Regions from separate parts of the Alkaliphilus metalliredigens QYMF genome, predicted to be linked through region 4. Evidence: a T-box and tRNA genes for the amino acid it is inferred to sense, from the RefSeq annotation. Region 4 holds a T-box; the other regions hold tRNA genes.
What was found. The T-box of region 4 lies ahead of pheS (phenylalanine--tRNA ligase subunit alpha). A T-box ahead of a tRNA ligase gene usually reads a tRNA of that ligase, here a tRNA-Phe.

Region 1 (5,508 bases), 2.2 Mb from region 4:
TACTAGCAACTCCAGCTTCATGTGGGCGAGTTTCAGCCCACAATCCGAACTGGGACCGACTTTATAGGATTTGCTCCGGATTACTCCTTCGCTGCCCGTTGTATCGGCCATTGTAGCACGTGTGTAGCCCTGAACATAAGGGGCATGATGATTTGACGTCATCCCCACCTTCCTCCGAGTTATCCCCGGCAGTCTCTCTAGAGTGCCCAGCCGAACTGCTGGCAACTAAAGACAAGGGTTGCGCTCGTTGCGGGACTTAACCCAACATCTCACGACACGAGCTGACGACAACCATGCACCACCTGTCACCTCAGTCCCCGAAGGGAAGACTCCGGTTAAGGAGTGGTCCGAGGGATGTCAAGTCCAGGTAAGGTTCTTCGCGTTGCTTCGAATTAAACCACATGCTCCGCTGCTTGTGCGGGTCCCCGTCAATTCCTTTGAGTTTCACTCTTGCGAGCGTACTCCCCAGGCGGAGTGCTTAATGCGTTAGCTGCGGCACTGAGGTTCGACCCCCAACACCTAGCACTCATCGTTTACGGCGTGGACTACCAGGGTATCTAATCCTGTTTGCTCCCCACGCTTTCGTGCCTCAGCGTCAGTAATGGTCCAGAAAGTCGCCTTCGCCACTGGTGTTCCTCCTAATATCTACGCATTTCACCGCTACACTAGGAATTCCACTTTCCTCTCCCATACTCAAGTCTTGCAGTTTCAAAGGCTTACTACGGTTGAGCCGTAGCCTTTCACCTCTGACTTGCAAGACCGCCTACGCACCCTTTACGCCCAGTGATTCCGGATAACGCTTGCCCCCTACGTATTACCGCGGCTGCTGGCACGTAGTTAGCCGGGGCTTCCTCCTAGGGTACCGTCAATATTCTTCCCCTAGGACAGAGCTTTACGACCCGAAGGCCTTCATCGCTCACGCGGCGTTGCTGCATCAGGCTTTCGCCCATTGTGCAATATTCCCCACTGCTGCCTCCCGTAGGAGTCTGGACCGTGTCTCAGTTCCAGTGTGGCCGATCACCCTCTCAGGTCGGCTACTGATCGTCGCCTTGGTGAGCCATTACCTCACCAACTAGCTAATCAGACGCGGGCCCATCTTGTACCGAAATTCTTTGACCCTTAAGGGATGCCCCTCTAGGGTTTTATGGGGTATTAGCAACGGTTTCCCGTTGTTGTCCCCCTGTACAAGGTAGGTTGCCCACGCGTTACTCACCCGTCCGCCGCTAGTTTCACTTTCTTCCACCCGAAGGCTTCCGTCAGATTAACCCGCTCGACTTGCATGTGTTAGGCACGCCGCCAGCGTTCATCCTGAGCCAGGATCAAACTCTTATATATAAATTTCTGGGTATTTCTTGTTCCATTCTAGTTAACTAAAATGGTATCTCGGCTTACGCCGAGTAAGTGACTTACACAAAATCTTAGATTTTGGTAATCTACTTATATGCTGGCTTACATCTATACTGTTTAGTTTTCAAAGACCTGATTTCTAACTTGCTTGGTATAACCCGTCGCGTTTTGGCGACTTAATCAATATATCATTTTTGTTGTGGTATGTCAATACTTTTTTATTGTTTTGTTTCTATTTACATAAGAAACTTGTAATAAAATTAGACATAAAAAAACCGTTTATTTTAAACGGATATGGAATTCAAATGGAGCGGGTAGAGGGAATCGAACCCTCGCGATCAGCTTGGAAGGCTGAAGTTCTACCACTAAACTACACCCGCATATACTATGGAGCTGGTGATGGGATTCGAACCCGCGACCTGCTGATTACAAATCAGCTGCTCTGCCAATTGAGCTACACCAGCTTATTATTTTAAATGGCGACCTGGAAGGGACTCGAACCCTCGACCTCCAGCGTGACAGGCTGGCATTCTAACCAACTGAACTACCAGGCCGCGTTTTGTAAATGGTAGCGGCAACAGGAGTCGAACCTGTGACCTTTCGGGTATGAACCGAACGCTCTAGCCAGCTGAGCTATGCCGCCAGATATTTGAGCACTTGAAATTTTAAGTAGTGCTTAAAATTAAGTGCAACATGAAGTGTTGCGATAGCAACAACGTAATTTTTTGGTTGCGGAGGCAGGATTTGAACCTACAACCTTCGGGTTATGAGCCCGACGAGCTACCAGTTGCTCCACCCCGCGTTTTGCTATATTTTTCCAAATCTTTAGTTTGATGTGGTACTCAGCTTCGCTGAATTTCATTAAACCTAAAGACTTGATGGTGCCCAGAGGCGGAATCGAACCACCGACACGGGGATTTTCAGTCCCCTGCTCTACCGACTGAGCTATCTGGGCTTATTTAATTGGTGGGCTCAAGTGGACTCGAACCACCGACCTCACGCTTATCAGGCGTGCGCTCTAACCAGCTGAGCTATGAGCCCTCTTGTGGTCCGGGTGAAGAGATTCGAACTCCCGACCCCATGGTCCCAAACCATGTGCGCTACCAAACTGCGCTACACCCGGTTGAATTGGCAGGGGTGACAGGATTTGAACCCACGACACGTGGTTTTGGAGACCACTGTTCTACCAACTGAACTACACCCCTGTACTTCTATTTATTATATATATGGTGGGCCTTCAGGGATTCGAACCCCGGACCTGCCGGTTATGAGCCGGACGCTCTAACCAACTGAGCTAAAGGCCCCAATTTTTTTCATTTGGTCCGGGTGAAGAGATTCGAACTCCCGACCCCATGGTCCCAAACCATGTGCGCTACCAAACTGCGCTACACCCGGTTAAAAAAATGGCGGAGAAGGCGGGATTCGAACCCGCGCGCCGCATACACGACCTAACGGTTTAGCAAACCGTCCTCTTGAGCCTACTTGAGTACTTCTCCATATTTTGTTTTAATGGCGGAGAGGGTGGGATTCGAACCCACGGTCCCTTTCAGAATCACTAGTTTTCAAGACTAGCTCCTTAAACCGCTCGGACACCTCTCCTTAATTGATGGTGACCCATCCGCGACTCGAACGCGGGACACCCTGATTAAAAGTCAGGTGCTCTACCGACTGAGCTAATGGGTCAAAATGGCTGGGATAGCAGGACTCGAACCTGCGGATGACGGAGTCAAAGTCCGTTGCCTTACCGACTTGGCTATATCCCAAGAAAGTGGCGTGCCCACAGGGATTCGAACCCCGGACCTACGGCTTAGAAGGCCGTTGCTCTATCCAGCTGAGCTATGAGCACATTTTATTTGGAGCGGGTAGAGGGAATCGAACCCTCGCGATCAGCTTGGAAGGCTGAAGTTCTACCACTAAACTACACCCGCATATACTATGGAGCTGGTGATGGGATTCGAACCCGCGACCTGCTGATTACAAATCAGCTGCTCTGCCAATTGAGCTACACCAGCTTATTATTTTAAATGGCGACCTGGAAGGGACTCGAACCCTCGACCTCCAGCGTGACAGGCTGGCATTCTAACCAACTGAACTACCAGGCCGCGTTATTTTCGCAGTCTCGCATCACAAATTTGTTCACTCCCTTTTGGTCGTGCAAATTTGGTGCGAATGTTGCGTTTAACCTACTACCGATTTACTACAAACGTAAATCGAGTCAGGTTATAAATGGTGGGCGCAACAGGGCTCGAACCTGTGACCCCCTGCTTGTAAGGCAGGTGCTCTCCCAGCTGAGCTATGCGCCCTGGGAATTAAAATGGTGACCCCTAGGGGAATCGAACCCCTGTTACCGCCGTGAAAGGGCGGTGTCTTGACCGCTTGACCAAGGGGCCATGTAATGGTTGCGGGGGCAGGATTCGAACCTACGACCTTCGGGTTATGAGCCCGACGAGCTACCAGTTGCTCCACCCCGCGTTAGTCTACAATTTTACCCAATTTAAAATTAGGTAAAATTGTAGTTCTCAACTTTGTTGATTTTTTTCATATCGCGACGACCTACTCTCCCAGGCAGCTGCCCGCCAAGTACCATCAGCGCTGAAGGGCTTAACTTCTGTGTTCGGGATGGGAACAGGTGTGACCCCTTCGCTATAGTCACGAAATTACGCTACTGCTATCGCAGCGCTTCATATCGCACTCAATTTTAAAGTATCACTTTAAAATTTCAAGTGCTCAAATTAAATGAGAGATATGCACTCTCAAAACTACACAATGTTATGGATATTTCTTTTGGTCAAGTCCTCGACCTATTAGTATTGGTCAGCTGAGTACATTACTGCACTTACACCTCCAACCTATCAACCAGGTAGTCTTCCTGGGGTCTTACTCTCTTTCGAGATGGGAAATCTTATCTTGAGGGGGGCTTCGTGCTTAGATGCCTTCAGCACTTATCCCTTCCATACGTAGCTACCCAGCGATGCTCTTGGCAGAACAACTGGTACACCAGAGGTATGTCCATCCCGGTCCTCTCGTACTAAGGACAGCTCCTCTCAAATTTCCTGCGCCCGCGACGGATAGGGACCGAACTGTCTCACGACGTTCTGAACCCAGCTCGCGTACCACTTTAATGGGCGAACAGCCCAACCCTTGGGACCTACTACAGCCCCAGGATGTGATGAGCCGACATCGAGGTGCCAAACCTCCCCGTCGATGTGGACTCTTGGGGGAGATAAGCCTGTTATCCCCGGGGTAGCTTTTATCCGTTGAGCGATGGCCCTTCCACTCGGAACCACCGGATCACTAAGCCCGACTTTCGTCCTTGCTCGACCTGTATGTCTCGCAATCAAGCTCCCTTTTGCCTTTGCACTCTACGCACGATTTCCGACCGTGCTGAGGGAACCTTTGGGCGCCTCCGTTACTTTTTGGGAGGCGACCGCCCCAGTCAAACTGCCCACCTGACAGTGTCCCAAGACCGGTTTCACGGTCTATGGTTAGAATTTCAGTACTACAAGAGTGGTATCCCAAGGTCGACTCCACCAAGACTGGCGTCCTAGTTTCAAAGTCTCCCACCTATCCTGTACATATAGTACCAAAATCCAATGTCAGGCTACAGTAAAGCTCCACGGGGTCTTTCCGTCCTGTCGCGGGTAACCAGCATCTTCACTGGTATTACAATTTCACCGGGTCTATTGTTGAGACAGTGCCCAAATCGTTACGCCTTTCGTGCGGGTCGGAACTTACCCGACAAGGAATTTCGCTACCTTAGGACCGTTATAGTTACGGCCGCCGTTTACTGGGGCTTAAGTTCAGTGCTTCGCTTGCGCTAACACGTCCCCTTAACCTTCCAGCACCGGGCAGGCGTCAGCCCCTATACTTCGTCTTTCGACTTAGCAGAGACCTATGTTTTTGGTAAACAGTCGCTTGGGCCTATTCTCTGCGGCCGGATAAGGCTTATGGAGTAAATCCTTCACCAAATCCGGCACCCCTTCTCCCGAAGTTACGGGGTCATTTTGCCGAGTTCCTTAACAATAGTTCTCCCGATCGTCTTAGGATTCTCTCCTCACCCACCTGTGTCGGTTTGCGGTACGGGCACTTTATAGTCTCGATAGAGGCTTTTCTCGACAGTGTGGAATCAACCAGTTCGCTACTTATATTTCGCTCCCCATC
Region 2 (5,508 bases), 2.2 Mb from region 4:
GACCCCGTAACTTCGGGAGAAGGGGTGCCGGATTTGGTGAAGGATTTACTCCATAAGCCTTATCCGGCCGCAGAGAATAGGCCCAAGCGACTGTTTACCAAAAACATAGGTCTCTGCTAAGTCGAAAGACGAAGTATAGGGGCTGACGCCTGCCCGGTGCTGGAAGGTTAAGGGGACGTGTTAGCGCAAGCGAAGCACTGAACTTAAGCCCCAGTAAACGGCGGCCGTAACTATAACGGTCCTAAGGTAGCGAAATTCCTTGTCGGGTAAGTTCCGACCCGCACGAAAGGCGTAACGATTTGGGCACTGTCTCAACAATAGACCCGGTGAAATTGTAATACCAGTGAAGATGCTGGTTACCCGCGACAGGACGGAAAGACCCCGTGGAGCTTTACTGTAGCCTGACATTGGATTTTGGTACTATATGTACAGGATAGGTGGGAGACTTTGAAACTAGGACGCCAGTCTTGGTGGAGTCGACCTTGGGATACCACTCTTGTAGTACTGAAATTCTAACCATAGACCGTGAAACCGGTCTTGGGACACTGTCAGGTGGGCAGTTTGACTGGGGCGGTCGCCTCCCAAAAAGTAACGGAGGCGCCCAAAGGTTCCCTCAGCACGGTCGGAAATCGTGCGTAGAGTGCAAAGGCAAAAGGGAGCTTGATTGCGAGACATACAGGTCGAGCAAGGACGAAAGTCGGGCTTAGTGATCCGGTGGTTCCGAGTGGAAGGGCCATCGCTCAACGGATAAAAGCTACCCCGGGGATAACAGGCTTATCTCCCCCAAGAGTCCACATCGACGGGGAGGTTTGGCACCTCGATGTCGGCTCATCACATCCTGGGGCTGTAGTAGGTCCCAAGGGTTGGGCTGTTCGCCCATTAAAGTGGTACGCGAGCTGGGTTCAGAACGTCGTGAGACAGTTCGGTCCCTATCCGTCGCGGGCGCAGGAAATTTGAGAGGAGCTGTCCTTAGTACGAGAGGACCGGGATGGACATACCTCTGGTGTACCAGTTGTTCTGCCAAGAGCATCGCTGGGTAGCTACGTATGGAAGGGATAAGTGCTGAAGGCATCTAAGCACGAAGCCCCCCTCAAGATAAGATTTCCCATCTCGAAAGAGAGTAAGACCCCAGGAAGACTACCTGGTTGATAGGTTGGAGGTGTAAGTGCAGTAATGTACTCAGCTGACCAATACTAATAGGTCGAGGACTTGACCAAAAGAAATATCCATAACATTGTGTAGTTTTGAGAGAATACTCTCAAAAGACGTCATCAATCTGTCCATTCCTTTAGGGTCATTCCGAAGGAAAGGAATAACCAGATTGCTGACTAAGTGACCAACACAAAAGTTGAAAAACTAACTTTTGGTTGTCTACTTAATATCGTGACTATAGCGAAGGGGTCACACCTGTTCCCATCCCGAACACAGAAGTTAAGCCCTTCAGCGCTGATGGTACTTGGCGGGCAGCTGCCTGGGAGAGTAGGTCGTCGCGATATTAAAGGCCCCTTGGTCAAGCGGTCAAGACACCGCCCTTTCACGGCGGTAACAGGGGTTCGATTCCCCTAGGGGTCACCATTTTAATTCCCAGGGCGCATAGCTCAGCTGGGAGAGCACCTGCCTTACAAGCAGGGGGTCACAGGTTCGAGCCCTGTTGCGCCCACCATATTATAATGAGAATCTTTGATTTTGAGTTAGTCAGTTGGCATTTTGAGATTTATTCCAATGGTTCTATTGAATATAAATAAATCATTGAACATAAAAAATTGAAAGAAAAGGTAATATCATTAATATATTATGCTGGTGTAGCTCAATTGGCAGAGCAGCTGATTTGTAATCAGCAGGTCGCGGGTTCGAATCCCATCACCAGCTCCATAGTATATGCGGGTGTAGTTTAGTGGTAGAACTTCAGCCTTCCAAGCTGATCGCGAGGGTTCGATTCCCTCTACCCGCTCCAAATAAAATGTGCTCATAGCTCAGCTGGATAGAGCAACGGCCTTCTAAGCCGTAGGTCCGGGGTTCGAATCCCTGTGGGCACGCCACTTTCTTGGGATATAGCCAAGTCGGTAAGGCAACGGACTTTGACTCCGTCATCCGCAGGTTCGAGTCCTGCTATCCCAGCCATTTTGACCCATTAGCTCAGTCGGTAGAGCACCTGACTTTTAATCAGGGTGTCCCGCGTTCGAGTCGCGGATGGGTCACCATTTAGGGCTCATAGCTCAGCTGGTTAGAGCGCACGCCTGATAAGCGTGAGGTCGGTGGTTCGAGTCCACTTGAGCCCACCAACTAAATAAGCCCAGATAGCTCAGTCGGTAGAGCAGGGGACTGAAAATCCCCGTGTCGGTGGTTCGATTCCGCCTCTGGGCACCACGAAAAAAGCAAGGGTTTAAATCCTTGCTTTTGTATTAGCTATAGATAAGATTGTTGGGTAACAATACAATCCGTATCTATATTGACAGTGGTACTAGAATGTGATATATTGTTTGAAGCTAACATTATTAATACGAAATAAAAACAAAATATGTGCAAAAGGTATTGACATTCATCATCGGAAGTGATATAGTGATTAAGTCGCCAAAACGCGACAGGTTATACCAAGCAAGTTAGAAATCAGGTCTTTGAAAACTAAACAGTATAGATGTAAGCCAGCATATTACAAGTAGATTGCCAAAGTCTTAGATTTTGCGCAAGATACAAACTCGACAAAGTCGAGAAGCCATTTTAGTTTTACTAAGATGGACCCAGAAATTTATATATAAGAGTTTGATCCTGGCTCAGGATGAACGCTGGCGGCGTGCCTAACACATGCAAGTCGAGCGGGTTAATCTGACGGAAGCCTTCGGGTGGAAGAAAGTGAAACTAGCGGCGGACGGGTGAGTAACGCGTGGGCAACCTACCTTGTACAGGGGGACAACAACGGGAAACCGTTGCTAATACCCCATAAAACCCTAGAGGGGCATCCCTTAAGGGTCAAAGAATTTCGGTACAAGATGGGCCCGCGTCTGATTAGCTAGTTGGTGAGGTAATGGCTCACCAAGGCGACGATCAGTAGCCGACCTGAGAGGGTGATCGGCCACACTGGAACTGAGACACGGTCCAGACTCCTACGGGAGGCAGCAGTGGGGAATATTGCACAATGGGCGAAAGCCTGATGCAGCAACGCCGCGTGAGCGATGAAGGCCTTCGGGTCGTAAAGCTCTGTCCTAGGGGAAGAATATTGACGGTACCCTAGGAGGAAGCCCCGGCTAACTACGTGCCAGCAGCCGCGGTAATACGTAGGGGGCAAGCGTTATCCGGAATCACTGGGCGTAAAGGGTGCGTAGGCGGTCTTGCAAGTCAGAGGTGAAAGGCTACGGCTCAACCGTAGTAAGCCTTTGAAACTGCAAGACTTGAGTATGGGAGAGGAAAGTGGAATTCCTAGTGTAGCGGTGAAATGCGTAGATATTAGGAGGAACACCAGTGGCGAAGGCGACTTTCTGGACCATTACTGACGCTGAGGCACGAAAGCGTGGGGAGCAAACAGGATTAGATACCCTGGTAGTCCACGCCGTAAACGATGAGTGCTAGGTGTTGGGGGTCGAACCTCAGTGCCGCAGCTAACGCATTAAGCACTCCGCCTGGGGAGTACGCTCGCAAGAGTGAAACTCAAAGGAATTGACGGGGACCCGCACAAGCAGCGGAGCATGTGGTTTAATTCGAAGCAACGCGAAGAACCTTACCTGGACTTGACATCCCTCGGACCACTCCTTAACCGGAGTCTTCCCTTCGGGGACTGAGGTGACAGGTGGTGCATGGTTGTCGTCAGCTCGTGTCGTGAGATGTTGGGTTAAGTCCCGCAACGAGCGCAACCCTTGTCTTTAGTTGCCAGCAGTTCGGCTGGGCACTCTAGAGAGACTGCCGGGGATAACTCGGAGGAAGGTGGGGATGACGTCAAATCATCATGCCCCTTATGTTCAGGGCTACACACGTGCTACAATGGCCGATACAACGGGCAGCGAAGGAGTAATCCGGAGCAAATCCTATAAAGTCGGTCCCAGTTCGGATTGTGGGCTGAAACTCGCCCACATGAAGCTGGAGTTGCTAGTAATCGCGAATCAGAATGTCGCGGTGAATGCGTTCCCGGGTCTTGTACACACCGCCCGTCACACCACGGGAGTCGGAAGCACCCGAAGTCAGCTATCTAACCGTAAGGAGGAAGCTGCCGAAGGTGAAGTCGATGACTGGGGTGAAGTCGTAACAAGGTAGCCGTATCGGAAGGTGCGGCTGGATCACCTCCTTTCTAAGGAGCAAAGGCGCATCTATACTGTCTAGTTTTGAGAGACCTAATCATCTCTCTAAAAGCACCAAGGGGGCGTAGCTCAGTTGGGAGAGCACCTGCCTTGCAAGCAGGGGGTCAGGAGTTCGACTCTCCTCGTCTCCACCATTTAAAAAAAGTTCTTTGAAAACTACACAATGTTATGATGAAGCATTAAATGCGAAATCAATAAACTATCAATCAAACCTTTTCTTTGATTTGTTCAAGGAAATATAAGGTGCGATTGTTAGCTGAGCGATTGACTCTAAATCTATGATTTGGGTCATGAGCGTAAAGGTCAAGTTATTAAGAGCAAAGGGCGGATGCCTTGGCACTAGGAGTCGATGAAGGACGTGGTAAGCTGCGATAAGCCTCGGGAAGCCGCAAGCAGGCATTGATCCGGGGATTTCCGAATGGGGAAACCCACTTGGGTTCATATCCAAGTATCTATTACTCAATTCATAGGTAATAGAAGACAGACCGGGGGAACTGAAACATCTAAGTACCCCGAGGAAGAGAAAGAAAATTCGATTCCCTCAGTAGCGGCGAGCGAAAGGGGAAGAGCCCAAACCGATGGGGTTTACTTCATCGGGGTTGTGGACACGGTCGTTAAGAAGAAGGTATTGTAGTAGAAGAGGGTTGGAAAGCCCCACCGGAGAAGGTAATAGTCCTGTATATCAAACAAGAAGATCTTTGACTGTGATCCAGAGTACCACGGGACACGTGAAACCCTGTGGGAAGCAGGGGGGACCACCCCCCAAGGCTAAATACTACCTAGTGACCGATAGCGCATAGTACCGTGAGGGAAAGGTGAAAAGAACCCCGGAAGGGGAGTGAAATAGAACCTGAAACCCTTTGCTTACAAGCTGTGGGAGCACTTTATATGTGTGACCGCGTACTTTTTGTAGAACGGGCCAACGAGTTATGGTATGGAGCAAGGTTAAGCACTTAAGGTGCGAAGCCGTAGGGAAACCGAGTCTTAATCGGGCGACTTAGTTTCATGCCATAGACCCGAAACCGAGCGACCTACCCATGGACAGGATGAAGCGGAAGTAAAATTTCGTGGAGGTCCGAACCGATTGACGTTGAAAAGTCACCGGATGATCTGTGGGTAGCGGTGAAATTCCAATCGAGCTCGGAGATAGCTGGTTCTCGCCGAAATAGCTTTAGGGCTAGCCTCAAGATTAGAGACACGGAGGTAGAGCACTGAATGGTCA
Region 3 (5,508 bases), 2.2 Mb from region 4:
ACGCTACTTGTCACTGTAATCACAATATCCGCTGTATTAATTCCTTCATTAATTTGTGTAAAACACTGTATTTCTTTTCTATTTTGTTCAAAAATGTATTTGCTCTCTAATTTGCGTTTCAGATTAACTAACTTTCCCCCATCACGTCCTATTAGATTAACACGCTTACCCTCTCTATATGCTAACTCGGCGCATACGCTTCCAATGGAACCATTGGCCCCAACAATTGCGATCTCACAGTTCTTGATTTTCTTCCCTAAGGTCTTAGTCGCTTCCTTTGCAGCTTCGAAAGCTGTAGCTACTGTATATGTATTTCCTGTTGTCACAGCAATATCTAATTCTCTTGCGATTGTTATCCCTGCGTCTCCAACTACCGAAGTGTATGCACCTAACCCCATAATCTTGGCACCTAATTTTTCTGAAATTCTACCGGCTTTAATAATTTTTTTTGTCACTTCTTCTTGCTTCAATGACATCATCATTTCTGACGTTAGGGGTACACCTACAAACCACCCTTCCACTTCATTAAAGGGGCTTTGTACGTTGGTAATATGGGAAATTTGGGATGGTGGTATCCAATTAATTAACCTTTCAACCATACTTTTAGGCAGTTTCTGTAGAAATTGATACTTCCTATAAATATCCTTCAACTCAATGGGATGAATTAAAAATGCAAATTTGTCCATGGTTATACTCCTCTATTTATAAATGATTTAATAAAATACTTTGTGTTGGATAGTGCCATAGATGTAATCCCTTTGTGTTTTTGAAGAATATCTCTTAATGCAGCTACAAAGTGGTCAATCTCTTCATAGGATATGGTTAAGGAAGGCTCTACTCGAATGACATAAGGGTTATTGAGGGTATAGGCAGTCACAATACCATAGTCATTAAGCATTTTACTAGCAATAACCCCACCGGTATACTCCCCTAATAATTCACTGGTTAGCTCAAATCTTTTTGTCAGTTGATTGCTTATAGGTTCAAATTCCAATCCAATCATTAATCCCCGTCCTCTTACATCTTTTAAAAGAGGATAATCTTCTTTAAGCTGATTTAGTTTTTCTAAAAAGTATGTTCCTTTTTTCCTAGCTTCATGAACTAGATTAGATTCATCAATAAACTGTATTGTTGCTAATCCAGCTGCCATAGCCCATGTATTTCCCCCAAAAGTAGAGGTATGCAATAAGCATTTGTCCATACTACCATAACCTTTTTCCCATACTGCTTTCGTGGCAATATAAGCTCCTACAGGTATGATTCCTCCCCCTAATGATTTCGCCATACACATAATATCTGGATTAATCTCTTCATCTTCACAAGCAAACCAGTTTCCAGTTCTCCCAAATCCAGTTTGAACTTCATCGGCAATCAGTAAAACGTCATATTGATTGCATAGCTCTCTTACCATTTTTAAGTATCCTTTAGAAGGTACAATCACACCCCCTTCACCTTGAATAGGTTCAAGGATCATTGCTGCAATATCATCATAGGTTTCTAATAAATCAATTAACTCACTAATGTCTCCATATATAACTTCTTCTGTTGAAGCAATAAGAGGTTGAAAATATTTTCTGTATTTTTCTCTTCCTGTGACTGATAGGGCTCCCATTGACTTTCCATGAAAAGAACTACTGCAATATATAATTCTAGCCTTTCCTGTTGCTATTCTAGCCAGCTTCAATGCCCCTTCTACAGCCTCAGCGCCACTGTTGCAGAAGAAAGTATGCATTAATGATCCAGGTGTAATATTAGCTAATGCTTCTGCTAGTGCCCCACTTAAAGGGTTCAGTGCAGTTTGCAATAAATTCGGTAGATTTGTAATCTTTTGTAGACTAGAGATAACAAATTCATTATTATGTCCTATATTTAAAGCGCCGTAAGCGCCTAAAAAATCAATATACTCTCTTCCTTGATCATCCCATAACTTTGTATCTTTAGCCTTCACAAACACGCGGTCAAAACTTAATATCTTTAATAATTTTAATAGTTGAGGATTAATGAATTGCTCATATTTTACTTGTGTTTCCAAGTTTGAAAGTTCCATTGCTTTTTCAATTGTTATGTATTTCTTTTTTTCACTGAGAATTTGATCTTTTATGACACCCACCCCTTCTAAAAAGCTTTAGTATAATGGTTGCCATATTATGGAGTTCCTATTCTCATTTCATTGCGTCCTATCTTTTATATAACAAAAAATAAAAAAGCAAGAGATTAAAAATCTCTTGCTTTTTCCTGGTGCCCAGAGGCGGAATCGAACCACCGACACGGGGATTTTCAGTCCCCTGCTCTACCGACTGAGCTATCTGGGCTTATTTAGTTGGTGGGCTCAAGTGGACTCGAACCACCGACCTCACGCTTATCAGGCGTGCGCTCTAACCAGCTGAGCTATGAGCCCTAAAATGGTGACCCATCCGCGACTCGAACGCGGGACACCCTGATTAAAAGTCAGGTGCTCTACCGACTGAGCTAATGGGTCAAAATGGAGCGGAAGACGAGATTTGAACTCGCGACCCTCGCCTTGGCAAGGCGATGCTCTACCACTGAGCCACTTCCGCATATCTGTTATTCATTTAGTTTTAAAATGGTGCGGGTGGAGGGACTTGAACCCCCACGGTCGCCCGCTAGATCCTAAGTCTAGTGCGTCTGCCAATTCCGCCACACCCGCATTTTAATATTACGCTGACCGATATTTTGTCAGCTAAGTGATAATATAAAAATATATCACATAAATGTTAGCTGATGTTTAGCTAACTAAGTGACTAATGCCAAATTATTGATTTGGGTTATCTACTTATATTTAAGTGGTGGAGGGAGAAGGATTCGAACCTTCGAAGTCGCTGACAACAGATTTACAGTCTGCCCCCTTTGGCCGCTCGGGAACCCCTCCTGATTATGAAAATGGAGCTGGTGATGGGATTCGAACCCGCGACCTGCTGATTACAAATCAGCTGCTCTACCAATTGAGCTACACCAGCTTATTATTTTAAATGGCGACCTGGAAGGGACTCGAACCCTCGACCTCCAGCGTGACAGGCTGGCATTCTAACCAACTGAACTACCAGGCCGCGTTATTTTCGCAGTCTCGCATCACAAATTTGTTCACTCCCTTTTGGTCGTGCAAATTTGGTGCGAATGTTGCGTTTAACCTACTACCGATTTACTACAAACGTAAATCGAGTATAGGTTATAAATGGTGGGCGCAACAGGGCTCGAACCTGTGACCCCCTGCTTGTAAGGCAGGTGCTCTCCCAGCTGAGCTATGCGCCCTGGGAATAAAAATGGTGACCCCTAGGGGAATCGAACCCCTGTTACCGCCGTGAAAGGGCGGTGTCTTGACCGCTTGACCAAGGGGCCTTGTAATGGTTGCGGGGGCAGGATTCGAACCTACGACCTTCGGGTTATGAGCCCGACGAGCTACCAGTTGCTCCACCCCGCGTTGTAAATAAAGAAATGGTGCCGAAGACCGGAATCGAACCGGTACGATCTTGAAGGACCGCAGGATTTTAAGTCCTGTGCGTCTGCCAGTTCCGCCACTTCGGCATATATGGCTCCTGGGAGAGGACTCGAACCTCCAACCTGTCGGTTAACAGCCGAATGCTCCACCATTGAGCTACCCAGGAACAATAAAATATCGCGACGACCTACTCTCCCAGGCAGCTGCCCGCCAAGTACCATCAGCGCTGAAGGGCTTAACTTCTGTGTTCGGGATGGGAACAGGTGTGACCCCTTCGCTATAGTCACGAAATTACGCTACTGCTATCGCAGCGCTTCATATCGCACTCAATTTTAAAGTATCACTTTAAAATTTCAAGTGCTCAAATTAAATGAGAGATATGCACTCTCAAAACTACACAATGTTATGGATATTTCTTTTGGTCAAGTCCTCGACCTATTAGTATTGGTCAGCTGAGTACATTACTGCACTTACACCTCCAACCTATCAACCAGGTAGTCTTCCTGGGGTCTTACTCTCTTTCGAGATGGGAAATCTTATCTTGAGGGGGGCTTCGTGCTTAGATGCCTTCAGCACTTATCCCTTCCATACGTAGCTACCCAGCGATGCTCTTGGCAGAACAACTGGTACACCAGAGGTATGTCCATCCCGGTCCTCTCGTACTAAGGACAGCTCCTCTCAAATTTCCTGCGCCCGCGACGGATAGGGACCGAACTGTCTCACGACGTTCTGAACCCAGCTCGCGTACCACTTTAATGGGCGAACAGCCCAACCCTTGGGACCTACTACAGCCCCAGGATGTGATGAGCCGACATCGAGGTGCCAAACCTCCCCGTCGATGTGGACTCTTGGGGGAGATAAGCCTGTTATCCCCGGGGTAGCTTTTATCCGTTGAGCGATGGCCCTTCCACTCGGAACCACCGGATCACTAAGCCCGACTTTCGTCCTTGCTCGACCTGTATGTCTCGCAATCAAGCTCCCTTTTGCCTTTGCACTCTACGCACGATTTCCGACCGTGCTGAGGGAACCTTTGGGCGCCTCCGTTACTTTTTGGGAGGCGACCGCCCCAGTCAAACTGCCCACCTGACAGTGTCCCAAGACCGGTTTCACGGTCTATGGTTAGAATTTCAGTACTACAAGAGTGGTATCCCAAGGTCGACTCCACCAAGACTGGCGTCCTAGTTTCAAAGTCTCCCACCTATCCTGTACATATAGTACCAAAATCCAATGTCAGGCTACAGTAAAGCTCCACGGGGTCTTTCCGTCCTGTCGCGGGTAACCAGCATCTTCACTGGTATTACAATTTCACCGGGTCTATTGTTGAGACAGTGCCCAAATCGTTACGCCTTTCGTGCGGGTCGGAACTTACCCGACAAGGAATTTCGCTACCTTAGGACCGTTATAGTTACGGCCGCCGTTTACTGGGGCTTAAGTTCAGTGCTTCGCTTGCGCTAACACGTCCCCTTAACCTTCCAGCACCGGGCAGGCGTCAGCCCCTATACTTCGTCTTTCGACTTAGCAGAGACCTATGTTTTTGGTAAACAGTCGCTTGGGCCTATTCTCTGCGGCCGGATAAGGCTTATGGAGTAAATCCTTCACCAAATCCGGCACCCCTTCTCCCGAAGTTACGGGGTCATTTTGCCGAGTTCCTTAACAATAGTTCTCCCGATCGTCTTAGGATTCTCTCCTCACCCACCTGTGTCGGTTTGCGGTACGGGCACTTTATAGTCTCGATAGAGGCTTTTCTCGACAGTGTGGAATCAACCAGTTCGCTACTTATATTTCGCTCCCCATCACATCTCAGAATATGTTAGAACGGATTTGCCTATCCTAACTCCCTACTTGCTTAGACGCACACAACCAACGGTGCGCATGGTTTATCCTACTGTGTCCCCCCATTTCTCAAACGACTAAAAGTGGTACAGGAATCTCAACCTGTTGTCCATCGCCTACGCCTTTCGGCCTCGGCTTAGGTCCCGACTAACCCTGAGCGGACGAACCTTCCTCAGGAAACCTTGGGTTTTCGACGGGCAAGATTCTCACTTGCCTCT
Region 4 (5,508 bases):
TTACACTACATACAAAAATGGTATTAATAATTACGGGAGCCTTATTAGGACTTGGATTTGTTGGATTTCTAATTTTAGAGTGGAATAACCCTGAAACACTGGGAAGTCTCAATTTTGGTGGGAAATTGATGGCGGCCTTCTTCCAATCAATGACCACAAGAACGGCGGGCTTTAATACCATTGCCTCGGACCAAATGACAAATGCATCTAAGTTTTTATCCATCCTATGGATGTATATTGGAGGCTCACCTGCATCTACAGCAGGGGGGATTAAAACGGCTACATTGGGAGTCCTTGTGTTTACTGTGATTTCAGTTGTTAAAGGTCGAGAAGAGACAGAGCTCTATGGGAGAAGAATCCCTAGGACCATTGTCAACAGAGCCTTGACCGTGGCAAGTATTGGACTGGTTCTAATTGTGTTTGTGACAATGATCCTATCCATTACAGAAACAGGATTCTCCTTTATGGACATTTTATTTGAAACGACTTCAGCCTTTGGAACAGTCGGTCTTTCTCTAGGAGTGACACCAGAATTAAGTGTAATTGGTAGAATTGTGATTATTTTTATGATGTTTGCAGGACGTGTAGGACCATTAACAATTGCCTATGCATTGGCAACACAACAGCGCAAGAACAAAGGTATGATCAGATATCCTGAGGAAAAAATAATAGTGGGCTAGAAGGGGTGAAGAAATGAAACAATATATTGTAATTGGATGTGGACGGTTTGGTAGTAGCGTTGCTAAGACCCTGTATAAAATGGGACATGATGTACTTGCCATAGATGGAAATGAAGAAATCGTACAACATATTTCAGATGAGGTTACCCATGCTGTTCAGGCAGATGCCACAGATGAACATGCTTTACGTACTTTGGGAATTAGAAACTTTGATGTGGCTGTCATCACCATCGGCTCTAACATACAAGCCTCCATCATGGCGACATTAATTGTCAAAGACCTAGGGGTCAAATATGTTGTAGCTAAGGCACAAAACGACATGCATGCCAAGGTATTGTACAAAATAGGAGCTGACCGTGTTGTGTTCCCTGAACGTGATATGGGAACTCGTGTAGCCCACAATCTTGTTTCTACTAATATACTGGATTATATTGAATTGGCGCCGGACTATAGTATTATGGAGATTAGCGCACTGGAAGCTTGGAGTGGTAAAACACTTTTAGAGATTAATGTGAGAGCAAAATATGGAGTCAACATCATGGCCATTAAACAAGGAGATCTTATCAATGTGTCGCCTAATGCAAAGGATCGCATTAGCCGAGGAGATGTACTTGTGGTAATCGGTCATAATAATGATCTAAAGAAGATTCAAGAGTAAGGTAGGTGAATATTATGATGGAGCAGCAAATCATTACCAGTGATAAAAATGCAGTGTTGAAGCATATAAAAGGACTCAGTCTCAGGAAGAATCGAATAAAACATCAACAGTTCACCATTGAAGGATTACGAATTGTTGAAGAATGTTTTTTGCATGGGGGACCCATTGACCATATTCTATATTGTGACCATATTCATCAGGTTCAAGGAGGTCCACATCTACTAGAAAAACTTAAAGAAAAATATCCATGCCATCAAACAATGGACTCACTTTTTTTAAAAATAGCAGATACAGAAACCCCTCAAGGAATCATTGCAGTGGTTGAAATGAAAAACCATCAATTAGAGAGCTTAGATCTAGAGAAAAAAGAGAATCCATTTATTGTGGTTTTAGATGAGATTCAAGATCCAGGTAACCTAGGAACAATCATTCGAACAGCAGAAGGCGCAAAAACAGATGCTATTATCCTAACTAAGGGATGTGTGGATCCATATAATAGTAAGAGTATTCGAGCTACCATGGGAGCCATATTTCATTTGCCTATTATACAAAGTAATAATAATGAAGAGTGGATTTATTATTTGAAAGCAAATGCTGTGAAGCTTGTTGCCAGTACATTAGAAACAGATAAGAATCATTTTCAGCTGGATTATAATAATCCAATTGCGATGATTATTGGTAATGAGGCGAGAGGCATTCACCCAGATATTCTTGCCCAAGTAGATGAACGGGTAAAGATACCTATATTAGGAAAAATCGAGTCATTAAATGCCTCGGTAGCAGCTGGAATACTGATATACCAAGGAATACAGGGAAGATTTCTAAAAGATTAGAATTTTTAAAAAATTTAATAACTCCTTCAGAAATCCCATTGTTTTACAAGAAAACCTATGCTATAATAGGGCTATAATGGGTTAAAGAAAGGAGTGTGGTCCCATGAAGACCGCAGAACTTTTTTGGAAAATTTTCGAAATGACGGGCTCGGTGACGGCCTATCTGATGTATAAAGAGTTAGTGATGAATTAGATGAAAAAGCGAAGAAAGAGAAAAGTATGCTATAGACTGTTTTAAAGAGAGCAAGTGCCTAAGGCTGAGAGTACTTGTAGATAAGTGTAGCAGAAGTTCCCTCTGGAGCTGTAGGCTGAAAAAAAGCAGTAAGTCTTACCGAGTGGGCTCGTTAGCGCCTTTAAGTGATAGGCTTACTTTAGGTGCCTATTATGAGGGTGGTACCGCGGAGCAAGCCTTCGTCCCTTTTGGGATGAGGGTTTTTTTGTATTTTTAAGCACTTGAAATTTTCAACAAAGAGGAGTTGAAAATTGAGTGCGCCATGAGTCGATGCGATAGCATCAGACGAATTTTAAGCACTTGAAATTTCAGTTATCTACTTAATTTGACGAGAGGAGTTTAGACATGGAAGCAAAACTAAAGCAATTAGAAGAAAAGGCAAAACAAGATATCCAAGCATCAACATCTACAGATTCTCTAGAAAAAGTAAGGGTAAAATACTTAGGTAAAAAAGGAGAACTGACAGAGGTTTTAAGAGGAATGGGTAGCTTGAGCAAAGAGGAACGTCCTTTAGTTGGGAAGATTGCCAATCTTGTTAGAGAGCAGATTGAAGAAGCACTAGAGCTGGCAAAGGGAGCCGTAAAAGATAAAGAATTAGAGTCTAAGCTAAAAATGGAATCTTTAGATGTCACCATGCCAGGAAAAACAAGAGAAATTGGAAAAAGACATCCATTGATCCAGGCTATGGATGAACTGAAGAGCATTTTCATTGGTATGGGATTTAAAGTAGCTGAGGGACCGGAAGTGGAAACGGTACATTATAACTTTGATGCCCTAAATGCAGCACCAAATCATCCATCAAGGGATATGAGTGATACATTCTACATTAATGACCATATAATTTTAAGAACACAGACTTCTCCTGTTCAAGTTAGAACCATGGAACTGCAGAAGCCACCCATTCGAATCATTTCTCCAGGTCGGTGCTTTCGAAATGATACACCTGATGCAACCCATACACCGATGTTTCATCAGTTAGAGGGATTAGTAGTAGACAAAGGAATTACATTAGGAGACCTAAAGGGAACCCTAGAAGTCTTTATCAAACAGTTTTTTGGAAACGATACGAAAGTGAAGTTTAGACCACATCATTTCCCATTCACAGAGCCTAGCGCCGAAGTTGATGTGACATGCTTCAAATGTGCTGGTCATGGATGTAGCATGTGTAAAGGCGAGGGGTGGATCGAATTATTAGGTGCAGGAATGGTCCATCCAAATGTATTAAGAAATTGTGGGATTGATCCAGAGATATACAGTGGATTTGCCTTTGGAATGGGAATTGATCGATTGACGATGGCAAAATATGAAATTGATGATATTCGTCTATTATTTGAGAATGATATGCGTTTTATCAATCAATTTTAATCAGATGTCAGGAGGGTATAAAAATGAATGTTTCAATTAATTGGCTAAAAGAGTATGTGAAAATAGATGAATCAATTAAAGTCTTTGCTGATCAAATGACGATGTCAGGATCAAAGGTAGAGATGGTGGAAGAGGTTGCAAAGGATATGAAGGGGATTGTTGTGGGACATATTGAAAAGATCCTACCCCATCCAAATGCCGACAAACTTGTGATTGTAAAGGTCAATATTGGAGACGAAATGCTGCAAATTGTCACAGGTGCCACCAATATTAACGAAGGAGACTATGTTCCTGTGGCCGTGCATGGAGCCCAGTTGGCAGGAGATCTGAAGATTAAAAAAGGAAAGCTTCGTGGAGAGGTTTCCGAGGGGATGCTATGTTCTCTTGATGAGCTTGGCTTTGGGAAGTCTGTTATCCCTGAAGAGGTGAAGGACGGCATTTGGATTTTAGACCAGGCCTATCCACTAGGATCAGATGCATTGGAAGTACTAAGCTTAACAGATCAGGTTGCAGAATTTGAAATCACTTCCAATCGTCCAGACTGCTTGAGCATGATGGGAATGGCAAGGGAAGCCGCTGCCACATTTAGAAAAGAATTAAACTATCCAAATATCAACTTGACAGAAACAAAAGAAAAAAGCGGGGATTATGTTCAAGTGAAGATTGAAAATAACGAAAAATGTCCACGATATTTGGCAAGGGTGATCAAAAATGTTAAGATAGGGCCTTCACCAATTTGGTTACAATTAAAGTTAATGAAGTCTGGGGTCAGACCCATTAATAATATTGTGGATGTCACCAATTATGTGATGCTTGAATATGGGCAACCACTACATGCATTTGACATAGATGCCGTAGCTGGAGATGAAATCATCATTCGAAATGCCACTTCAGGGGAGGAAATGAAAACATTAGACGGTGTTCAAAGAAAACTAAATGAATCCATGCTGATGATCACTGATAAAGAAAAGCTCTTAGCCATTGCCGGTGTCATGGGTGGAGAAGAATCAGAGATCACCCCTAAAACCACAACGGTATTACTGGAGTCTGCAAATTTCGAGGCCGATGGGATCCGAAAGACTTCTAAGACTTTAGGATTAAGAACTGAAGCATCCTCTAAATATGAAAAAGGACTGGATCCTAATCTAGTTCAAATAGCAGCAGAGCGGGCTTGTCAATTGATTGCAGAGCTTGGTGCAGGAGAAATATTAATGGGTGCTGTAGATGTTTATATCACGCCCAAGGGCAACCGTCAGCTGAATGTTTCCGTAGAGAAAATTAATGGACTATTAGGAACCCAGGTGAGCCCTGAAGAGATGATAGCGCTATTAAAGCCTTTGGAAATAAAGGCTGAAAATATGAATGGACGTCTTGAATTGACAATTCCAACATTTAGAGATGATTTAGTTGAAGAGGCAGACATCGCTGAAGAAATCGCTCGAATGTATGGATATGATAAAATTATATCTACCATGGCAAAGGGAAACATTGTGGCTGGGGGCAAAACCAATGGACAAAAAATTGAGGATTTTACAAAAGACATATTAAATGCCATGGGCTTTAATGAGATTCTGACTTTCTCATTTGTGAGTCCAAAGAGTGTGGATAAAATCGAACTCAGGGAAGATAGTCTTAAGCGACGTTTTGTGAAACTGCTCAATCCATTAGGAGATGAAACCAGTGTCATGAGAACCACATTGCTTCCCAACATGTTAGAGGTCTTATCTAGAAATATCAATC

Region 1: it encodes a tRNA-Phe, which carries the amino acid that the T-box ahead of pheS (phenylalanine--tRNA ligase subunit alpha) is inferred to sense. The anticodon was not compared.
Region 2: it encodes a tRNA-Phe, which carries the amino acid that the T-box ahead of pheS (phenylalanine--tRNA ligase subunit alpha) is inferred to sense. The anticodon was not compared.
Region 3: it encodes a tRNA-Phe, which carries the amino acid that the T-box ahead of pheS (phenylalanine--tRNA ligase subunit alpha) is inferred to sense. The anticodon was not compared.

The regions. Positions count from the first base shown of each region.
Region 1 covers NC_009633.1:4,434,363-4,439,870, forward strand. The annotation lists rRNA gene AMET_RS21275 (16S ribosomal RNA) at 1-1,335, opposite strand, end outside; tRNA gene AMET_RS21280 (tRNA-Gly) at 1,654-1,727, opposite strand; tRNA gene AMET_RS21285 (tRNA-Thr) at 1,736-1,811, opposite strand; tRNA gene AMET_RS21290 (tRNA-Asp) at 1,825-1,901, opposite strand; tRNA gene AMET_RS21295 (tRNA-Met) at 1,914-1,990, opposite strand; tRNA gene AMET_RS21300 (tRNA-Met) at 2,074-2,149, opposite strand; tRNA gene AMET_RS21305 (tRNA-Phe) at 2,227-2,302, opposite strand; tRNA gene AMET_RS21310 (tRNA-Ile) at 2,312-2,388, opposite strand; tRNA gene AMET_RS21315 (tRNA-Pro) at 2,394-2,470, opposite strand; tRNA gene AMET_RS21320 (tRNA-Trp) at 2,477-2,552, opposite strand; tRNA gene AMET_RS21325 (tRNA-Ile) at 2,575-2,651, opposite strand; tRNA gene AMET_RS21330 (tRNA-Pro) at 2,666-2,742, opposite strand; tRNA gene AMET_RS21335 (tRNA-Ser) at 2,752-2,843, opposite strand; tRNA gene AMET_RS21340 (tRNA-Ser) at 2,858-2,946, opposite strand; tRNA gene AMET_RS21345 (tRNA-Lys) at 2,955-3,030, opposite strand; tRNA gene AMET_RS21350 (tRNA-Gln) at 3,035-3,110, opposite strand; tRNA gene AMET_RS21355 (tRNA-Arg) at 3,117-3,193, opposite strand; tRNA gene AMET_RS21360 (tRNA-Gly) at 3,202-3,275, opposite strand; tRNA gene AMET_RS21365 (tRNA-Thr) at 3,284-3,359, opposite strand; tRNA gene AMET_RS21370 (tRNA-Asp) at 3,373-3,449, opposite strand; tRNA gene AMET_RS21375 (tRNA-Val) at 3,575-3,650, opposite strand; tRNA gene AMET_RS21380 (tRNA-Glu) at 3,663-3,737, opposite strand; tRNA gene AMET_RS21385 (tRNA-Met) at 3,744-3,819, opposite strand; rRNA gene rrf (5S ribosomal RNA) at 3,888-4,004, opposite strand; rRNA gene AMET_RS21395 (23S ribosomal RNA) at 4,132-5,508, opposite strand, start outside.
Region 2 covers NC_009633.1:4,449,396-4,454,903, reverse strand. The annotation lists rRNA gene AMET_RS21590 (23S ribosomal RNA) at 1-1,217, shown strand, start outside; rRNA gene rrf (5S ribosomal RNA) at 1,380-1,496, shown strand; tRNA gene AMET_RS21580 (tRNA-Glu) at 1,501-1,575, shown strand; tRNA gene AMET_RS21575 (tRNA-Val) at 1,588-1,663, shown strand; tRNA gene AMET_RS21570 (tRNA-Thr) at 1,797-1,872, shown strand; tRNA gene AMET_RS21565 (tRNA-Gly) at 1,881-1,954, shown strand; tRNA gene AMET_RS21560 (tRNA-Arg) at 1,963-2,039, shown strand; tRNA gene AMET_RS21555 (tRNA-Gln) at 2,046-2,121, shown strand; tRNA gene AMET_RS21550 (tRNA-Lys) at 2,126-2,201, shown strand; tRNA gene AMET_RS21545 (tRNA-Ile) at 2,206-2,282, shown strand; tRNA gene AMET_RS21540 (tRNA-Phe) at 2,292-2,367, shown strand; rRNA gene AMET_RS21535 (16S ribosomal RNA) at 2,749-4,276, shown strand; tRNA gene AMET_RS21530 (tRNA-Ala) at 4,345-4,420, shown strand; rRNA gene AMET_RS21525 (23S ribosomal RNA) at 4,588-5,508, shown strand, end outside.
Region 3 covers NC_009633.1:4,427,002-4,432,509, forward strand. The annotation lists gene AMET_RS21190 (shikimate 5-dehydrogenase) at 1-686, opposite strand, end outside; gene AMET_RS21195 (aspartate aminotransferase family protein) at 689-2,110, opposite strand; tRNA gene AMET_RS21200 (tRNA-Phe) at 2,237-2,312, opposite strand; tRNA gene AMET_RS21205 (tRNA-Ile) at 2,322-2,398, opposite strand; tRNA gene AMET_RS21210 (tRNA-Lys) at 2,404-2,479, opposite strand; tRNA gene AMET_RS21215 (tRNA-Gly) at 2,484-2,558, opposite strand; tRNA gene AMET_RS21220 (tRNA-Leu) at 2,586-2,668, opposite strand; tRNA gene AMET_RS21225 (tRNA-Tyr) at 2,806-2,890, opposite strand; tRNA gene AMET_RS21230 (tRNA-Thr) at 2,903-2,978, opposite strand; tRNA gene AMET_RS21235 (tRNA-Asp) at 2,992-3,068, opposite strand; tRNA gene AMET_RS21240 (tRNA-Val) at 3,195-3,270, opposite strand; tRNA gene AMET_RS21245 (tRNA-Glu) at 3,283-3,357, opposite strand; tRNA gene AMET_RS21250 (tRNA-Met) at 3,364-3,439, opposite strand; tRNA gene AMET_RS21255 (tRNA-Leu) at 3,455-3,543, opposite strand; tRNA gene AMET_RS21260 (tRNA-Asn) at 3,549-3,623, opposite strand; rRNA gene rrf (5S ribosomal RNA) at 3,632-3,748, opposite strand; rRNA gene AMET_RS21270 (23S ribosomal RNA) at 3,876-5,508, opposite strand, start outside.
Region 4 covers NC_009633.1:1,724,033-1,729,540, forward strand. The annotation lists gene AMET_RS08090 (TrkH family potassium uptake protein) at 1-680, shown strand, start outside; gene AMET_RS08095 (potassium channel family protein) at 694-1,338, shown strand; gene AMET_RS08100 (TrmH family RNA methyltransferase) at 1,353-2,171, shown strand; gene AMET_RS24945 (YqzL family protein) at 2,275-2,364, shown strand; T-box leader at 2,367-2,593, shown strand; gene pheS (phenylalanine--tRNA ligase subunit alpha) at 2,749-3,768, shown strand; gene pheT (phenylalanine--tRNA ligase subunit beta) at 3,792-5,508, shown strand, end outside.